Regions from separate parts of the Virgibacillus sp. Bac330 genome, predicted to be linked through region 2. Evidence: predicted binding sites of a transcription regulator. Region 2 holds the regulator's gene; the other holds the start of a gene.
What was found. Region 2 encodes Rex, which represses fermentation and respiration genes when NADH is low (regulators of the CRP and FNR family bind a similar motif). Its sites were predicted from a motif close to TTGTGAAATATTTCACAA; they were not measured.

Region 1 (6,348 bases), 510 kb from region 2:
GGTATAGCTGGATTAGTTATGTATTATGGGGCTTATTAGGTTTTACGATTATCTCTGCTGTTTGGAGTATAGTTTTTGAACCGACATTACTACAAAAATATTGGCGGTATGGTTTGAATAAGGAATTTGTCCAATTAAAGCACGGAAGATGGAATTTGGCACACCAAGTTATCCCTATGACAAAAATTCAATATGTTAGTCTACAACAAGGACCCATTTTACGAAAATACGGACTATCAAGTATCTCCATTGGTACCATGGCTTCCACTCATGAAATACCTGCTATACAAGAGGACGAAGCAAAGGCTATTCGAAATGAAATTGCTGAACTCGCCAAAGTGAAGGAAGTGGAGAACTAATGGATCAAAAAAAGCGCATGCACCCCATGATGATGCCTGTATCATTTTTTGCATCATTAAAGGATATCTTTTTCGTATTTATTATTTTATTTGTAATTAACTACTCCTCGGAAGCAACGTGGGTAGAAATTGGTAGAATCTTATTTTTTGTCTACCTAATTTATAAATTTGTTTCCGTTATTATAACGTGGTGGCGTACTACATATACCATCAACGAAAGTTTCATTGAAATCGAGCAAGGCCTTTTCACACGTAAACATCATCAAATTCCGTATGATCGAATTCAAAATGTCCAAACAAATACCCCGTTTTATTTACGACCATTTCATGTAACAACGCTGACGTTAGAAACGGGGGCGGAAGATGAGGATTCATCCTTCACTTTTACAGCCATTACGAAGGACGAAGCTAAACAAATTGAATATGTTTTAGACCATTACACAAAACAGAAAAATTCAGATGCGATAGACACAAATATAACACAAACAGACGAAGCCCAAACCATGACAAGAGAAGAAAAAATTGTCCACTTTAATCCAACAAAAAAAGACATTTTAAAAGCTTCTGTCTTATCATTTAGCTATTTATTGCTTATCCCTGTATTAGCATCATTGTTTAGTAATATTGACGAAGTATATGATCTATCTGCAACGGGAAATAAGATTATTCAATTTGTAAAGGACTCCTGGTTTTGGATTGGTACTCTAATCACCCTATTTATTATCGTTGCAATTGGTTTTGGAATAATTCGTACTTACTTAAAATATGGTCGTTATGAAATCTCATCTGATCATGAGCGGGTTTATATTCGTAAAGGTGTATTAAACGAGCAACACTTTTCCATTCGAAAGCAAAATGTGCAAGCCGTTCATATTGAACAATCATTGTTAAAACGCATGCTTAAAATAGCTGAAGTAAAGCTAATTAGTGCCGGTGGGGTTGACCTTTCAGGGGAAGAAGTAAATTCCCTTTATCCATTTTTACCAATTCATCGCGCATATACGATCATTGAAGAAATACTACCTGAATTCCAAGTAAAAACAAATATGGAATCACTCCCGAAGAAATCGTTAGTAGCAAGAATGTGTCAAATACCTGTACTTTGGATCATTGGCACCATTATTATTGTTATTTTCTTTCCAAAATGGTGGCCTATATCAATCATTTTGTTCCTATTCACGATCATGTCACGCTTACTAGATTATTATTTCACTCGCTTTTTAATTCATGGAGAAACACTGCAAGTCCGTACAGGAGGAATCTTCATGACAACAAGCATTACAACCCGAGAGAAAATCATTGAATTGAAGCTCGAACAAAATTTTATTCAAAAACGTTTTGACCTAGCAAATATAGAAACAGCAAATCGAAGTAAACCTGTTCATACCACTCCCTTATATAACATTCCTATGCATATGACACAACGTGCATTTATCTGGTATACAGGTCGAAACCCAAGAATAGAAGGAGGATTGGATGGAGAATAAAATTTATATTGAAGATAATTTTTTTTCGTCTGGAAAAACGAGCATTAAAAACAGTCGTAACGAAAGGATTGGCGATCTAGATTTAAAAACCGCTTTTTCAACTAGTATTACGGTGTATGATATCCACAACCGAGAGCTTGCAGCAGGGAAGTTTAAACATTTCTTTTCGAGTAACTGGTTAGTAAGTAGCTCTGGAGAAATACAAGGAACATTAAAAGCAAACTGGTTTTCATTTGCAAAAAAGTATACGTATACGACACATAATAGGGGACATCAATACACCATTACTTCCCCTGTTCTGTCGAAATCATTTACGATTATGGATGAAAGATATCAAGATGTGGCAACCTTCACACGTGTTAACAGTTTTTTCTCTTCTCCCGCTTATGAACTGACCAACTTAACGGATCAATTATCAACAGAAGAATTCATTGTCGTCGTCATGGGTATTAATGCAATGGAGAAAAATCGAACGGCGGCTACTAGTAGTTAGCAACCATAGACAATAACCAAACCTGCATGAAAGATACCATGCAGGTTATATTCCTTTTGCTATATACGAAGCTAATACCTTTATCCGAGCTTCTTTTCCTGTGCTATCTCTACGGTTTGTTTATACTGCTTACTAGGCGATGCTAAATAAGCGTAGATGCCTCCTAAAAAGAAACCACCTCCGACAATATTACCAATCGTAACAGGAATTAGATTATAAATCGCTCCTAATAAGGTAATAGATTCTGGGTGAGGTGCTGTTAACGCTAATGAAAAAGTAACCATATTGGCAACACTATGCTCAAATCCTGACGCAACAAAACCGAACACTAACAACAGCATAACAAATATTTTAGCGCCATCGCCTTTAATATGCATAGGAATCCATACAGCTAAACAGACAATCAAATTACATAATATGCCTCGAAAAAATAGTTCCCATATGCCTAAATCCATTTTAGCGGCAGCTGTTTTCATTAAATAATGACTACTTTCTGTGGAAGCATACAATCCTGTTCCAACAATTAACAAGGCAAACAATACTCCGCCAATCAAATTTCCACTATAACAGGCAAGCCAATTTTGCACCGTATCCTTGACTGTCGTTTGCTTCCTCAACGTACTCATCGTAAAGTACATCGTGTTACCAGTAAATAATTCGGCACCACCATAAATAATTAACACGAGGGCAACACCAAAAAAGATCGATGCCATAATCGTTGCAGTCGGAGATTGAATATCAAAATATCCTTCTGCTAGCTTAAACGATAATATTAATCCTATACCCACATAAATTCCTGACAAACCCGCTCGCAGCATATATCTTATGAATGATGTATTTAATAATTCCTTCTTTTTTATAGCAAGATTCACCGCTTGCTCGATTGGCTGTCGCTCCATATAAAGTCACTCCTTTTACACGTATATAAACATTAAGTGAATAATTTCACATTAATATTGTCGGAAACACAATGTTTGTTTAACCCTAATGTTCACCATGAAGCTATTTGTTTAAACAAACATAATTAGATATTACCGTAAAATTCACGTAAAGAAAAGATGTTTCACATAATTGCAATAAAAAAGAGGGTGAACAGCATGGCTTCGAAAAGCAAATGACCTCTCTCCCTTTTACATTGCCACCTAAAAGAAGCATACGACGAAGTCTCTATAACAACTTATACTTATACGCTAAAACGTTAAATAATCTACTTCCCTATCGTGTAAAAAAAATCATGATAGTAAGAAAGATGAAAATCTGCTTCTGCATGCTCATTTTGAAAACTGCACGTCTTAATCCCTAGTTCTTTTGCAGGTAACAAATCAAGTTCTCTGTCTCCTATCGCCATATCAATACGGTGCTTATGATGTAAATAAGCATAGGAAGCGCTATCCGGCTTACGTGGAAATCCATCATCACTTGTAACGATATCATTAAAATAAGAAGTCAAACCATGGTAGTCCAAGATGCGTTTCACGTTTTTATAATCCTTATGTGTCATAATGACATTGATATCTGCTGCCTGTAATACGCGCTCCAAACCGTCAAAAGGTTTCACTTCCTCTGGTTGAATTTGATTAATAAGACGGCGCACCTCTAATTCCTGCTCTTTCGTCATATGAAAATGTGCAACGGCATGAGAAAAAGATCTTTTCAGTTCCCCATATATTTCCTCCTCTGTTACTCCTTTTCCTAAAACTTGCTGAAAACATTTCGTATACATCGGGTACGTATTTATCAGTGTCCCGTCAAAGTCCCATAATAAGTGCATCTATTTCCCCTCATTTCTTCCTATAATGAAGCTATCTCCTATAAAGAAGATAGCTACCAATATTTTAATAGCCTTTATCAAAATGAACGGCATTTACTTTAGGTGTTTTTCCTTGAAGATATTGCTGTAAGTTAGGGAGAAAAATATCGTCTATAACTCGTTCATCATAATACTCCGTTGATCCAGAAGTATGAGGAGTTATAATCACATTTTCCATTTCCCAAAGTGGGCTATCTTCTGGCAAAGGCTCTTTAGCAAAAACATCTAAACCAGCTCCAGCTATTTCATTTGCTTGCAATGCTTTAATCAAATCCTCCTCCTGCACAATAGCACCACGCCCAATATTTATCAGTAGAGCTGAATCTTTCATCTGTTCAAACTGTTTTTTTGCAAACATATGTCTCGTTTCTTCTGTTAATGGCAGTGTAATAACAATAATATCGCTCTCTGCAAGTACGTGATCTAGTTGTTCAGGCTTGTACATATTATCCACATACGCAGTAGGCCTTCCAGAATGACGCACTCCCAGCACTTTCATGCCAAATGCTTTAGCAATTTTAGCTGTTTCCTGACCAATTGCTCCAACACCGATAATACCGATCGTCTTGTGGTGTATTTCCTGATTCAAACGCGCATGATACCAAACTTTATCTTGTTGCTGCTTCACATACGTATGAATCTTTCGAGTAAGTCCCAATATAAGCGCAAAAATGGTTTCCGAAATTGGATAAGCATGCACACCATTCGCACTCGTAACGTGAACCCCTCTTTGCTCAAGCTCTGATAATGGCAGGTTATCAATCCCCGCACTCCATGTTTGCACCCACTGCAAATTCTTGTTTTCTTCAAATACAATGGATTCCATATCTTTTTTCCAATGCAACATAATTTCAGCTTCTTTTATATCGTCCTGCACATCATCCAACGCTTTATTTGCCACAATTTTCCAATCTGGCAATGCCTGCTGAATGCTTTGCACATGTGCTTCTTTTATATCTACATTCATTACTAATGTCCGCTTAGTCATCCCATCCTCCCTTTCTAAATACACGACGGTTATTGCTTGTATAGAAGAATTTAGCTTGTCGCCAAAGGCTTTATGGAAAAAGCTCGTCCAATTTATTTATGACCATTTCCTATACTTTTAGTCCTGGCGTTTCAATGCTTTCCTACAGTGGAAAAAACCTTGTCCTAGGATCTTGTTCCGGATTAACTTTCACCCTCCTCTTGAAAGAGAGGACTTTATCGTTCAGAAAACATCTGTAATGCCCCTTTTTTAAAATTCGGTTCCTGTTGTACGGAGCTTTCAGAAAAAATCAATGTCCACGGCATGCTACACTTGGCAGGAACGATTAATCGCTTATCAGAAAAAACTTCCGTGGCAATAAGCTTATTTGCTTCGTAATACGACATTTGCTCCCCACAAAGAACCCAGTCCGTTTCCAAACCATTTTGAATGAGCACCGTTACAAGCAAATCGTTACGATGATTACGCGCTTGGCTTAATATAAAAAACGATTGCGATTCTTTCATTTCCTTTACTTGTTCAAAAATTTTTTCTATTTCTTCCCGATCTCTAGCATCGATTGTCTTTTCCCATGCAGCCTCAAAAAGTAAACGTTGCATCTTTTCACCTCATCTATGCTTAGTATACCATCTGTCATCTTTCTTGTGTGCATATTCATCTGTATCTCTACTACTCCTAAATAAAAAACTTTTCAGAAAAGATTAGCTTATTTTGTAACGATTGAGATTTTTATACATTTCTGTCGTGTAAAAATAAAATAGTGGTACAAGCTATATACTATGAATACAATAGTATGGAAATATACATAGCTGTTTTCTCCATGATGCGCCATCCAATCATTTTAAAAGAAGGTGAACGAATGAATTTCTTTAGCTATATCTTATTAGGAATTTCTCTCTCTGCCCCCGTTGGACCGATAAACGCGGCACAATTAAATAAAGGGATGAATCACGGTTTTATCCATGCTTGGTTAGTTGGGCTCGGTGGAATGATTGGCGATCTGGTTTTTATGTTGCTCATTTACTTTGGCGTGGCGCAATTTTTAACGACGCCACTTATGAAAACTTTCCTCTGGCTATTTGGTTTTTTCATTCTTGTTTATACCGGAATAGAAAGTATCGTCAGCGCAAAAAAATCATTACACATTCATCGTTCTTCTCGACAAACATCAAAATTCAAATCATTTCGCGCAGGTTTTCTACTTGCTATTT
Region 2 (6,348 bases):
GACATTAATCGTGAGTATCACTTCTGTTATTGGAGCTGCGCTAGCTTTTATAGTTAAATTTCCTGATTTAGCTAAGCAGCTAGTCGGTGAGGGACAAAAATATCAAATAGATCGTATACTCACTTGGTTTGATCCATCGCAACAGGCAAGTGATGCAAATTGGCATTTTAATCAGGCCTTTATGGCACTCGGATCTGGTCAATTGTTTGGTAAAGGAATGGGGAGTCAGGAAGTGTCGTTTCCGGAAGCACAGACAGATTTTATTTTCTCCATCATCGGGGAAAGTTTTGGCTTCGTTGGCGGTGCACTTGTGATTTTTCTATATTTTATCTTCTTATATAAATTAGTAATGATTGGGTTGTCCATTTATAGTCATTCCCCTTTTTCCGCATATATTTGTTTTGGATTTATGAGTTTATTGCTCATTCACGTTTTTCAAAATATTGGTATGGCGCTAGGGATAATGCCAGTAACAGGAATACCGCTGCTTTTTATAAGTTATGGAGGTAGTTCTGTAATGGCTTCTATGCTTGGTTTTGGTGTTATTTATCGGATAGCTGTGGAAAACTCTATTCAAAATGATTATTTATTTAAGTAAAACTTGTGGATAAATTAAATATTCGGATTATCCACATGTGCATAATGGGGAAGTTTAAATGATAGTAGGAGTTTTTCCGCTTTATTTAATCGTTTAAAGCTGGGAAATACACGATATATCCTAGGTGGCGCTTCAAACTCAACAAGATTTCCTATAGAAAACTTGGCTTATCCCCAATTCTTTAAGGCTTTCCTATAGTAGTATAAAATAATAAAACTTACCCACATGACCAAGTCATGTGGGTAAATTAATCTTCCAGTAATTCTGCCCATTCTTCCATGTAGAAGTTCACTTTTTGTTTACGACGATTGACTTCTTCTGATAATTCTAATGCTTTTTCATGATCTTGAAAGATTTCTGGTAACTCCATCTGGCTTTCTAGCTGCTCTATATCGTTTTCTAACTGTTCAATTTTTGTTTCAAGTTCTTCGATTCGTCTTTTTTTCTTTCTTTGTTCGCGCTGTAATTGCTTATCGCGTTCAAAATGGCGTTTTCTGACTGAATCGGGAGCATGTTCACTTTGATTGGATGATTCGTTTAATCGTTTTAATTCAGCTTCTTCTGCTTTTTTTTCTAAATAATAATCGTAATCGCCAAGGTAAATCATCGTTTTCATCTTTTGCATTTCCACTACTTGATCAGCAATTTTATTAATAAAGTAACGGTCATGGGAAACGAATAAAATCGTACCAGGAAAGTTTACTAAGGCGGCCTCGAGTACTTCTTTACTATCAATATCTAAATGGTTGGTCGGTTCATCAAGAATGAGAAAATTTGCTTGTTGCATCATTAATTTTGCTAAAGCTAGCCGCGCTTTCTCGCCGCCACTTAATGCATTTACCGGCTTTAAGACATCTTCACCAGAAAACAAGAAATTACCGAGAACTGTCCGAATATCTTTTTCATTTGTGGTTGGATAGTCATCCCATAATTCCATTAACACGGTTTTAGAAGAGTTTAAGTTTGCTTGTTCTTGGTCATAGTAGCCGATTTGTACGTTCGTTCCGAGCTGAACTGTCCCATGGATCGCTTTTAATTTTCCCAATACAATTTTTAGTAGCGTCGTTTTCCCGACTCCGTTCGGTCCAACAAGAGCCACGCTTTCTCCGCGGTTAATTTGCAAATGTACATTTTGGAATAAATTTTCTTCTTCATTCGGATATCGAAATGATAGTTTATCTAATTTCAGTACATCGTTGCCACTCCGACGGTTCACTTGAAACGAGAAAGAAGCAGACGCTTCGTCCCCTAATGGTTTATCTATTTTATCCATTTTTTCTAGTTGTTTCCTTCTGCTTTGTGCTCGTTTTGTAGTTGAAGCTCGCACAATATTACGTTGAATAAAGTCTTCCATTTTCCTGATTTCAGTCTGTTGCTTTTCGTATTCTTTCCATTCTCTTTCAAAATCAAGTGCTTTTTGCTCTAAATACTTGCTATATGTTCCGACATAACGCTTTGTTTGATGGCGAGCTATTTCATACACAATAGATACCGTTTTATCTAGAAAGTAACGATCGTGGGATACGACTACTATTGCACCAGGATAACTATTTATGTAGGTTTCTAGCCAATTTAACGTTGCAATATCTAAATGGTTGGTCGGTTCATCTAAAATGAGTAATTGCGGCTTTTTTAATAGTAGCTTTCCTAATGAAAGTCGTGTTTTTTGACCGCCGCTTAGCGTTTGAATCGGTGTACCATAGTCAAATAAATGAAAATTCAACCCCGTTAAAACCGCTTTTATATCGGCTTCATACGTATATCCGCCATTTTGTTCATAAGCGTGACGTAAGCGGTCATAATCACGTAATAGTTTTTCATAGGCTTCAGAAGTATAAGTTGTTGCCTGTTCCATCTTCTCTTCCATCATTCGCAGTTGTTTTTCTTGTTTCGTTAATTCAGGGAAAACAGTAAGCATCTCCTGCCAAATTGTTTTTTCAGACTCTAGTGCAGTATGTTGAGCTAGGTAACCCAAAGTAAGATCTTTAGGCATAAATAATTCACCTTGGTCATAGCTTAGTTCCCCTGCCATTATTTTTAATAATGTTGATTTCCCGGAGCCATTTCTTCCCACGATAGCTATTCGATCATGATCTTTTACTTCTAGCTTTATATTTGATAAAATTTCATCAGCACCAAATGATTTTGAAAGACCGTTCATTTGCATTCGTATCATAATATACCCCCATCTCTCTTCTAGTGTATCTTACTTTCCTAAAATCAATCAATATAATTGTGAACTAAGTCACGACTTATTTCCAGTTTTCTGCTAAAATAAAAGAGAGTTAGTAAATAAAACCAAATCCCCCGAATGAATCTAGGTTAGGAAAGTTGATCAAAAGCATTGATACAGTTTTGACTCGAAATCTATATATCAAAAGGAAAGGAAACTTTTTGATCGCTTTATAATGTAAGCGATACACAATAGGGCACGAAAAATTTTTAACTGTAGAGTCAAGAAATTGGTAACAGCATGCTGTAAAAAAATAAAATATAATAGTTGAAGTGGAGGATGATAAAATGATGGAGCAAAATAAAATACCTCAAGCGACTGCTAAAAGATTACCTTTATATTACCGATTCATAAATAATTTAAATCATCAAGGGAAAAAGCGTGTTTCTTCAAAAGAATTAAGTGATGCGGTGAAAGTAGATTCAGCTACGATTCGCCGAGATTTTTCCTATTTTGGCGCTCTTGGTAAAAAAGGGTACGGTTATAATGTGGAGTATTTGCTTGAATTTTTTCGGAAGACATTAGATCAAGATGAAACGACAGAGGTTGCACTCATAGGCGTTGGGAATTTAGGTACTGCATTTTTACATTATAATTTCATGAAGAATAATAATATTGCGATTAAAATGGCATTTGATAGTAACCCTGAAAAAGTCGGCACGATGGTTAGTGATGTGCCTGTTTATCATATAGAGGAATTAGAGGATAGACTGGGTGATATTAAAGTGGCCATATTGACTATTCCTGGAAGTGAGGCACAACCTATGGCTGATCATTTGGTTAATAGGGGAGTGGAGGGGATACTCAATTTCACACCAGCAAGAATAACTGTACCAAAGCATATTCGTGTACATCATATTGATCTAGCTGTGGAGTTACAAGCATTAGTTTACTTCTTAAAACATTATCCTTTAATCACAGAGGATGAAGAAGAGGAAGTGCCCATGGATTGAGGTAGTTCAAGTGTAAATGAGGAAAATACACAAAAAATGATGGCACCCATTCAGGAAGCCATCATTTTTTTGTACTATAGAAAGTATAAACATTTTATAGTATAAGAAACACGATAGCGTTTTTTCACCATAGGACTAGGCGACAAGTCAAGTTTTTCTACATTATAAAAAAGGATGAAGTATCAATTAACAAGCTCTACAAGATATGAGAGTGCTGAAATGCATAATGAGCCTTTGTACATGTCGGGACTTCATCTTCCCCTTGTAAATAAGCTGTCATCCGCGATATATCCTCTATCTACCTTCTTCCTTCCTCGTTCGTTCATCATGGATAAACAAATAAATAAAAAATCATACTGCTTCATTCTAAGCGTTTGAAATGGTAATAGAGCGTATCGATTTGCGAATCTTATGTTTTATTGTTGCGTTTTTGTCGAATATGAATGGCGAGTAAGCGGATGCCTACACCTGTCTCCAGTGTGGCGAATAATGCTAACACCATTGTTGTTATATTCCACATTGTTTCATCTACACTTAAAATAGCAACATACGTGAAAAATGCTCCCATAATAAGGTAGACGATTCCCATTGTTTTGGGAGAAATCTTCATATTGAAAGCCTCCAACTAGCCTAGTTTTCATATTACATGTAAGCAGAACGTTTATTACAAAGATGTGGTAACGTTTTTTATTAAATCCTATAAGTTAATGGTAGCATAGACGTGTACGTATGCAAGGTAACTTATAATAAAAGGACGGTTTGTAGCTCGTTTAGTTGTTTTTCGATTTCCGCAGGATCAAGATTGTATTGTGCAATAACAACAATTCCATTCATTGCCATGTGAGCAAAGATGGGTACGATAATTCGTTTCGTTTTCACATATAAGTAAGCAAATACAAGCCCCATTGTTCCATAAACTAAAATATGTTGTGGTTCGCCATGAATAATCGCGAAAAGAGCCGCAGATATAAGCGCTGCAATAAAGAAGTTCGTTCGCTTATATAGAGTTCCAAATATAATTTTTCGGAAAATAATTTCTTCTAAAATGGGGGCTGTCAAAACTGGAATAATAACAAATAGAGGTATAGCCCGTGCCATTGTCATAATTCCTTGTGTATTTTCTGAACCTGGTGCAATACCTAAAAGCGCTATTTGGATAAAATTTGCAATGCCTTGGCTAAATATAGCCATAAATGTACCTAAAATCGACCAAGTAATAATACCCCAAATGGATGCACCGTCGCGCTGTTGTAACCCTTGTTTCATGTCGGATCGCATTAATAGTAGTACTACAATAAGACCTAAGAGAAAACTAATTACCCCTCCATATATGGATGCCTCTAATTTGGAAACAGGAAATGCGCTATAAACGATACTCCCAGTTAATATAACCGAAAATTGTGTAATAATGTAGCTAATAATAACCCACCAATATCTTTTTGGCAATGTACAACGACTCCTTTTTTTGTACTAAAAGTTTAAAGGTTTATAGTTTAAGGAAAACCACAGCTTCCGTTAAAAAGAACTGGCGGTAAGCCCAGTTTTCCTAATACTAGGATAGTAGAGGATTTTTGGTTTATAGTATAAAACCAATGATGGTGCTTTTTCGCCATAAAGACTTATTTTTCCTCAATGATTCTATACATTTCTATTTTTATCTTTACGTATATTATTTTAAGTTTTTCGTATGAGAAAAATGATATTCTCCGTAAAAATGTCTTCATGTTCAATAATAAATGATCTATCCTAATCATATATTGCTTTTATGTCATGTGTTGGGGGATAGATATACTTCATATAAATTCATTACATAAAGTGTCTTCATATCTTTATTAGGGCAAAAAAATTTATTGGAGATACAAGAGGGATGGAAAACACCTTATTGTTAGAACCGTATTTTAACGCATGAGAAATAATACGTATTTCGAAGTATTTATATTTGAATTATCACAATGAGTAACGATAACATAGAATGTACATGTTATTTTATCATATATTCGTAATTTCTATATAACAGAAAGATTGATGATGTATGAATTCTCTTGCTCTCTTATGTGTATGTTATTTTTACATTGTAAGAAAACAATAGCTTTTGCCATACAGATTAGGCGAAAAGCCAAGTTTTTCTAAAAAAATTATGCTTTCCTACTTGCAATTTTCTCCGGAATTATTTATTATAATAATTGGAATTAGCACTCACCTGATTCGAGTGCTAATAAAAATATAAGATTAGAATTAAGGAGGCTTTCTACACATGATTAAACCACTAGGAGATCGCGTTGTTATCGAGCTTGTTGAACAAGAAGAAAAAACTGCAAGCGGTATCGTACTTCCTGACTCTGCACAGGAGAAACCACAGGAAGGCACAGTAGTTGCAGTTGGTTCTGGACGTGTAACAGAAAAAGGTCAAAAGGCTGCCTTAGAAGTGGCTGAAGGAGACCGTATCATCTTTTCAAAATTTGCCGGTACGGAAGTGAAATACGAAGGCAAAGAATACTTAATTCTTCGTGAAAATGACATCCTGGCTGTAGTAAGCTAATCTCGATATAAGAATAGATAAATAT

Region 1: D9780_RS17230 (formate/nitrite transporter family protein) is a predicted target of Rex. The motif match lies at 3,273-3,290, and genes of this name have one in related genera.

Annotation. Positions count from the first base shown of each region.
Region 1 covers NZ_CP033048.1:3,712,377-3,718,724, forward strand. The annotation lists gene D9780_RS17215 (PH domain-containing protein) at 1-359, shown strand, start outside; gene D9780_RS17220 (PH domain-containing protein) at 359-1,846, shown strand; gene D9780_RS17225 (hypothetical protein) at 1,836-2,339, shown strand; gene D9780_RS17230 (formate/nitrite transporter family protein) at 2,420-3,238, opposite strand; gene D9780_RS17235 (HAD-IA family hydrolase) at 3,547-4,110, opposite strand; gene D9780_RS17240 (D-2-hydroxyacid dehydrogenase) at 4,175-5,137, opposite strand; gene D9780_RS17245 (SLAP domain-containing protein) at 5,353-5,736, opposite strand; gene D9780_RS17250 (LysE family translocator) at 5,997-6,348, shown strand, end outside.
Region 2 covers NZ_CP033048.1:3,206,953-3,213,300, reverse strand. The annotation lists gene D9780_RS14900 (FtsW/RodA/SpoVE family cell cycle protein) at 1-598, shown strand, start outside; gene abc-f (ribosomal protection-like ABC-F family protein) at 846-2,774, opposite strand; gene D9780_RS14890 (redox-sensing transcriptional repressor Rex) at 3,122-3,784, shown strand; gene D9780_RS14885 (YdiK family protein) at 4,194-4,394, opposite strand; gene D9780_RS14880 (CPBP family intramembrane glutamic endopeptidase) at 4,526-5,230, opposite strand; gene groES (co-chaperone GroES) at 6,039-6,323, shown strand.